One region of the Shewanella vaxholmensis genome, then DNA from elsewhere that is predicted to be linked to it. Evidence: riboswitches for the same ligand, from Rfam matches in the RefSeq annotation. Region 1 holds a riboswitch; the other holds the start of a gene.

Region 1 (3,821 bases):
TTACCCGCCTCCACTGTTGCAGTGGCTGCAACACTCACCACAGGTGCTTGGTTCGGAGTATCTGCCTTGTTAGTCACTGTCACTGAATCTGTGGCAGATAGCCCTTCTGGATCAGTCACTTTGAGACTAAAACTATAGGCAATATCAGTTTGCGTTGCACCCAATTGAATCGCCGCATTCACCATATCGGCGTTTGCGATGGCAATAGTTGGGCCAGACACTTGCGTCCAAAGATACGTCAGCGCCTCATTTTCAGGATCCCGCGATCCGCTACCATTGAGCGTCACATCGGCTGGACCAGTGACATTCACATCCGCGCCCGCATTGGCAATCGGCGCTTTATTCACTGGTGGTGTTGTCCCTTCGCCATGACCTAAACCTTCGTGCATCGCATTAAGAATATCGCCGTTATCGGCATCAATTTCCCATGCAAATAAACCACCTAACTGATTGGCAAGCACATATTGGCCCTTGGCTTTAACGGAACGCGCATCATCGAAAGTGATTAAATCACCCGTCGATGCTTTAAACACTGATGCCGCTTCTGCCGTTTCATCATAGCTGTAAGTCCAACCACTCCCCATGTACTCGTTCACTATCTGGCGATAATCCACCACGCCATCTTCCCATGTGCCTTTCACTTTGCCCGTTGCTGTCCCCGTGAATGGGTTATTGCCCGTATAGCCATTCACGCCTGTCCAGCCGCGGCCGTACATAGCGGCACCAACCACAATTTTCCCTGGGGTTACGCCTTGAGTTAACAGGGCTTTTACGCCCTTGTCAGTGGTGTAGCGGGTATCAGGATCCCAACTCGCCTCATAAAGATTGGTCTGATGACCGAGTTCAGTGTTTGTCCAACCGCCATTAAAGTCGTAACTCATCAAGAAGATGTAATCCATGTACTGCTGCGCAGCTTGGTAGTCGACTTTAGCGATTTTGTCATCACCCGCACTGATTGCCGATGTGAGTTCATAGGTACGACCCGTCTCAGCACTTAACTCATCAAGCATAACGCGCAGTTCACGCATCAGGGTCACATAGGTTTCACCGTCGTTGGCATTACCTAAATTGGGGTTAGCACCACTGCCACCGGGGAATTCCCAGTCAATGTCCACGCCGTCGAAAAATTTCCACGTTTGCAGGAATTCCTTCACCGATGCGACAAAGGTATCGCGCTTAGTTTTATCGCCAAAGAAAAAGAAGGGATCAGATAACGTCCAGCCACCAACCGAAGGCAAAATCTTTAGATCGGGGTGGGCTTGCTTGAGCGCCATCAATTGGCCGAAGTTACCTTTGTAGGGATCGGAGTAGTCACTCACGCCCGCCTGTGGCATTTGGACCGCCGCCCAAGGATCGTGGATAGCGACTTTAAAATCTTCACGGCCGCTACAGGCACGTTGCAACGCTTGGAAACTGCCGTCGATTTCTTTCAAACTATCGTTAATGCCATCACCACCACAAATAGGGGTAAAGCCATATAAAATATGAGTTAAGTTCTGTGCAGGGATCTTATCAACTGGGAACTTACGGCCGTACACACCCCACTCGACAAAGTAACTGCCAACCACTTTTCCCGACTTGTTAGCGTATGGACGATTGTTTTCTTTAAGCGGAGCATTGAGTGGCACTAAATGGCTGCCATCGGTATCGGCTACAAGGATTTCTTTGGCATCGCTTGCCGTACAACCGTCGCTGTTACAAAGTTGCACTTGCATCTGATAACGGCCACCTTTATTCACCTTAAAGTTAGCGGTGCCAGAAGCGCCCGAGGGACCTTCCCAAGCGACATTACCGTTGAGCAGCACTTGGGCTTTGTTGCCCACATCGCCACTCCAGAGGTTCCAGCTAACTGACACATCGGCAGCATCTTTAATGGTTACCAACTGATTGTAAGCCGTAGCGGCTTGATTCACTTCGATAATCGCGAACTTGGTTTCGCCCCAACCTATAGTCGGTTTACCGGGCGCTGCGGCAAATGCATTGGCACTCACGGTAGATGCCAGTGCAGAGGCCACCAGCAAGGCTGATGTTGAAATTTGAGTCTTGAACATGAGATATCCCTATTGAATTTTTTATATGAATCAATAAGGCAAACAAAGCGTAGACAGGAAACAACACTCTTAAGACCATGCAAAACGATTAACGATTGCACGAAGAAAAACCTGTGGTATCCCCGCTATCATAGGTACAGACGAACCCTTAGACCGGAGGCTTTGCGTCCCAGTTTTTCAACTGGTTTGCCTTTTACACACAATGACAACGTTGTCATTGCGATAATCAGCATAGACGTAAGCACAATAAAATTGCAACAAAATATTATCAACTAAGGTAGTGGTCTGATAAGAAAGCAATTAAATACAGTTCAACTATTTCTAATATTTACTTTGATAATTAATGATTTGCTGACTATTTTAGCCATAAAAAAACAGGACACGATAAGCCAAAGGCATCATCTGTCCTGTTCTCAATTTCACTATTTATGCTGCTAATACTGCTTAAATTGCTAGGACTAAGCCACTGTAATCTAATAGTTCAAAACCAGAAGCGAACAACATCTATGATCCTTATGCGCGAGGATAATCCCTTGCGAGCATCACAGATAAACCTCGGCACACTAAGGTTTCCATATCATCGACGCGGTTGATTTTCATCTCAGCTAAGGGCGCGCTCAATGCCATTTGCTTTAAGCTTTCGAGGCAGCCTTTGTAGTAAGGAGCACTGTTCATCATGTTACCCGCGAGCCAAATCCGATTGGGATTAAATAAATTCACGGTCCACGCCAGCCCCATACCAAGGTAACTGCCCGCACGGTATAAATCATCCTGAGTGGTGATGTTACGGCTGCGCACAGAATCGCCACTGGCGAGTTGCTCTAAGCTAAATTCACCTGATTCTGTCATCACGCGGCAATGCCCCAACTCGCCTGCAACCCCCGTCGCACCTGTAAAGGCTTGCCCATTAAACGCAATCGACATCCCTATCCCAGTACCGCACATGACCAACAACTCACAGGCATATTTGGCATCGCACGTGGCTTGCATACCCGCATCCATATCGTTGCAGATAAACTTAAGCTCACCTTGGGTTTTAACTGTATCGAAGCTCAAGCCATTGAGCCCGGGTAATGATTTACAGGCAACCAGACGATTATTTTGTACCAGTCCAGGTACGCCAATCGCTAATTGGTAATGCTGTAAGTCGTAATCGCATTCAAGCGCAGCGATTTGATTATTTAACTCTTCAATTTTAAAACCTTCGCCTGTGGGAATTTTATATTGTTCTGTATGTCCCGCGAGCTGAAGTTCGAACAGGGCTGTCGTACCGCCCACATCTATTGTTAGTATTTGCATCGCTTACTCCACTGATACATGCGCCCCACTCTGACCCCGAGCGGAGATGGCAAATGTTAGCATAGGGTCCAAATGTTAGCGATTGAATAAAACTTAAGTAGCTAATTTGTAAGGAACAAGTCTAAAAAAACATGACTGACATTTTGTTTTACTCAAGTTTTATGCTAAGAGTCACACAAATATTTTATGCTAAGAGTCACACAAATAAATTAAGGATTTAAAAGCTTAGCTTGCTCATCGCAGTCAGCACAAATTCACGATTGTATACAAAATCCTTTATTCGCTCCCCTTGCATCTCGCGCGTTAGGCTTGCGATAATCCGAGCTGGTTAGAACTCAAATAAACGTATCCTTAGGCAAGCTTTGCCTACCGACTTGCACAGCGTGCCAGTCTCACTTGGAGCCCATATGTCACATTCTATCGCCAGCCGCCTCGACGCTATTCGCAGCGAATTATCTTCTGCCAATCTCG
Region 2 (3,821 bases), on a different contig from region 1:
CTTGAGATTGGGGTGTTAGAGCTGAATCGCCTGCCACAAAACTACTTTGCCGAAGTTGAGCAAGTGGCATTGGCGCCCAGCAATTTGGTTCCCGGTGTTGGAGCTTCACCCGACAAGATGTTGCAAGCGCGTTTATTTGCCTATGCTGATGCCCAGCGTTACCGCATTGGTGCCAACTACAACCAGTTACCGGTGAACTGCCCACATGCCGCTAAGGCAAATCACCATCAACGTGCGGGCGCTATGGCGGGCACACAATGTCCTTACCATGGCAGCCAAACGGGGGCCGATGCCACGGCAAACTATGGTCCGAACAGCACTGCGGATGCTTTGGTTGAACCGGTAAACTTTGCCGAGCCACCACTGCGCTTAGAAGGTGAAGCGGCGCGTTATAGCCGTTATAACCAAGACGACTACACTCAAGCGGGTAATCTGTATCGCATCTTCTCAGAAGCGGAGAAAGCGCGCTTAGTGGCAACGATTTCAGGTTCACTAAGTCAAACAAGCTTAGATGTGCAGCAACGTATGCTGGCACATTTCGAACAAGCCGATGTGGATTACGGTCAGCGTATTAGAACGGCATTAGGGTTATAAACTGCGTTTCTAAGAAGTTAAGCTTCTAAGTCGACACTGTTTATCTCAATAAAACCGTCGTAAGTAGAAAGGCCAGTGATGTTTATCACTGGCTTTTTTGTTGCGGTAATTCAAGCTTCAAAGTATTTAGAACAGCAGAGTGACAACGCCTAAGAGTGCGAATAATACGGCGCAGCCGCGGTGTATCCACAACATAGGTAATTTTTCGGCGCTGAAATGGCCTGCGATCACCACAGGTACGTTGGCAAGCAGCATACCTAAGGTTGTGCCTGCAACCACCATAGTTAATGAATCGTATTTTGCGGCTAACACTACCGTTGCGATTTGCGTTTTATCCCCCATCTCGGCGATGAAAAACAGGATGAAGGTGGCGAGGAAGGGGCCCATTTTATAGAAACGGCTCTCTTCGGCATCGACTTTATCTGGGATTAACACCCAAAGGGCTATCGCGAAGAAGGACGCAGCCACTAAATAGCGGGCAAGATCTGGGCTGACCCAGTTAATCGCCCATTGACCAATCCAAGCGGCGGCAAAATGGTTGAATAACGTTGATAGAAAAATGCCTAAAATAATGGCGGTTTTATTTTTAAATCTTGCGGCGAGAATAAGTGCAAGCAATTGAGTTTTATCGCCAATTTCGGCAATAGCAACCGTAAAGGTTGAGGCAAGTAGGGCTTCCAAGTGTGATCCTTTAGGGGTGGTTAAGACATAAGCACAATAAACCGTCCACCCCTAGGTGCAGTCATTGTGCTCAGGTCTTGCTGGGCAAATCGATGATTTGCTGTGAACACCATGGCGTGTGGCCAAGTATGTTGATGTTCACCCTAGATGACGATGGCTCGAAATCCAGTTAGCTACTCCCCCGAAGCGAGGTGGGCATTATACCTAAGTGAAATTCGGTTTCAAGCACGAGTTTATCGCAGTAGGCACGAATGGATGTTTGACAGGCGTCAGAAAAATACCGCGCAACATTCTGTAATTATATGAATATAAATGGGTTAATTTTTTGACAGCGTTGTCTTTTGTTGCTAATTTAGCCAGGTCATTTCTACTTGATTACATACTATTAACTCGTAGTGATTCGATGACACCTACCGTATTTGGCAAACTAATTGAAAAGTTAGGACGCAAAGCTTCCGGTCTAAGGTTGTAAATGGATTTTTTAGTGAACTAAGATAGCGGAGTTGCCGCAGAATTCGATTTCTGTGAAAGATAAACGACTGCTGTTTAATGCTGTTGTTTGCCCAAATACCACTTTTATACCTAAGCCCAAGCCAATACTGGCTAAGATGGGTGCAAATGGAGTGCATTAAAGTGGCAAATCCTACTGTTTTTTCCCCTGTTTCTAAATTGAGTTTATTGGCCGCCGCAGTGATGGCGGCAAATACATTTGTGAGTATTTCTGCGCAGGCACACGGTTATGTTGTGGCGCCAGAGTCACGCTCCTATGCCTGTAAAACCGGCAACAATGCCAACTGTGGCGCGGTGCAATGGGAACCGCAAAGCGTTGAAGGACCATCGGGTTTTCCTGAGTCAGGTCCTGCGGATGGCAAACTGGCGAGTGCGGGTAATGGTGCTTTCTCGCCTTTAGATGAACAGAGTCCCAGCCGTTGGTCAAAGACAGATATTAAAGCGGGCTGGAATAAGTTCAGTTGGCAGTTCACTGCCAATCATGTCACCCGCAATTGGCGTTATTATTTAACTCGCCAAGATTGGAATCAAAACCAAGCTTTAAGCCGCGCGAGCTTTGACTTAGCGCCATTCTGCGTGGTCGATGGCGGCATGGTGCAGCCACCTAAGTTAGTGACCCATGACTGCTATGTGCCAGAAGGTCGCAGCGGTTATCAAGTGATTCTAGCCGTGTGGGAAGTGGGTGATACCACCAACAGTTTCTACAATGCTATCGATGTGAACTTAGATTCGGGTCCCGTCGTACCGGGTGAATGGCTCGATGTGGGCGACATCAATCCGTCACTCGATCTCAAGGCAGGCGATAAAGTGATGACCAGAGTGTTCGATGCCAATGGTGAGCAACCGGCTAAGCAAACAGTGATTACTATTAGCGATGCGACTCAAGGTGATAAACAAAATTGGCCTTTTCTATTAGCGAGCGCGATTAATGCCCAGCAGTCTCAGTTAAAAGCGGGACAAAAAAATGCATCAGGTGTGATTGAGCCTGTGTATGGCAAAAACGACATTTTTACTGCGACGACTTCAGGTATTGAGCGTGTCGAAGTGGGATTTGATCTGGCGCCCGCACCGGGCAACAGCTTAGAAGTCACTTCACTTGCCGACGATTATCAAATTATCGACGGCGCGGCGCAGGTTCGTTTTGATGTCACCAGCAATGCTGAAATGTTAGTGTCTGCGTATTTGTTTAGCCACGATGGCACGGCTGCGGGTTTTGTGAGCCAAACCGTTAATAATACTAGTGCGAGCTTAGTGTTAGACGTGGTTGCGCCTAAAGCAGGGCATTATCACTTGCAGGTTAAAGCTGAGCCTAAACAAGGTGATGTTATTCAGCAGAACTTTGATCTCTTCTTAAAGGATCAAGCACCAACGCCGGAAGCGGATTTTGTCTTCCCTGAAGGGGTGAAAGGTTACGTTGCGGGCACCACAGTGTTACAGCCTAAAAATGGCAAAGTGTATCAATGTAAGCCATTCCCCTATAGCGGCTATTGCATGCAGTGGTCGGCTTCTGCCACAGGATTTGAGCCAGGTGTTGGCGCTTCTTGGACTATGGCGTGGACTGAGCTGTAAATTAACATGTTGAGTTAATCGATTCTCAACATGATGTGATTGGGCTTAAACACAGCGAATATGTTTAAGCCCATATTCAGCGCGCTCGCGACAGTCAAGTATACGTTTGACCTCGATTCCCCCACAATGCTGAACCCCAAGTATTTCCAACAAAGGTAGCGATTTTGTTGGTTTGTATGTTTTCGTTTACCACAGCGCTATTAAGTTGTTACCGTACAGTGCGCGACTTATCTTTGTTCACAACTGGCTTGCCCACTGGGTTTGGCTCTGTTAATGTCCCAAACTATCTATTTTACCTATGTTGTTATTAGGATTATCACAATTGAAAGTCATGCCACTTTTATGCAACCGATTTAGTTAGCCTCAATGGCTACTGGGTTGAAATATTCAAAAGCTATTGGGGCCAATTGATCTGCAGGAATGAGATCCGATTGGATGCTTTTTGAAGCTGCTTTAAGTGATGTGTT

The links. Region 1 has a riboswitch for cyclic di-GMP ahead of Q4Q46_RS04805 (glycosyl hydrolase family 18 protein). Riboswitches for the same ligand answer to the same signal wherever they lie in the genome.
Region 2: another riboswitch for cyclic di-GMP. It lies ahead of gbpA (N-acetylglucosamine-binding protein GbpA); the one in region 1 lies ahead of Q4Q46_RS04805 (glycosyl hydrolase family 18 protein).

Annotation. Positions count from the first base shown of each region.
Region 1 covers NZ_JAUOEV010000003.1:251,484-255,304, forward strand. Annotated here, with positions in the region: gene Q4Q46_RS04805 (glycosyl hydrolase family 18 protein) at 1-2,051, opposite strand, end outside; cyclic di-GMP riboswitch class I at 2,164-2,252, opposite strand; gene Q4Q46_RS04810 (ROK family protein) at 2,565-3,350, opposite strand; gene Q4Q46_RS04815 (aminopeptidase P family protein) at 3,758-3,821, shown strand, end outside.
Region 2 covers NZ_JAUOEV010000017.1:4,085-7,905, reverse strand. Annotated here, with positions in the region: gene katB (catalase KatB) at 1-594, shown strand, start outside; gene Q4Q46_RS14620 (TMEM165/GDT1 family protein) at 721-1,275, opposite strand; cyclic di-GMP riboswitch class I at 1,687-1,786, shown strand; gene gbpA (N-acetylglucosamine-binding protein GbpA) at 1,909-3,354, shown strand.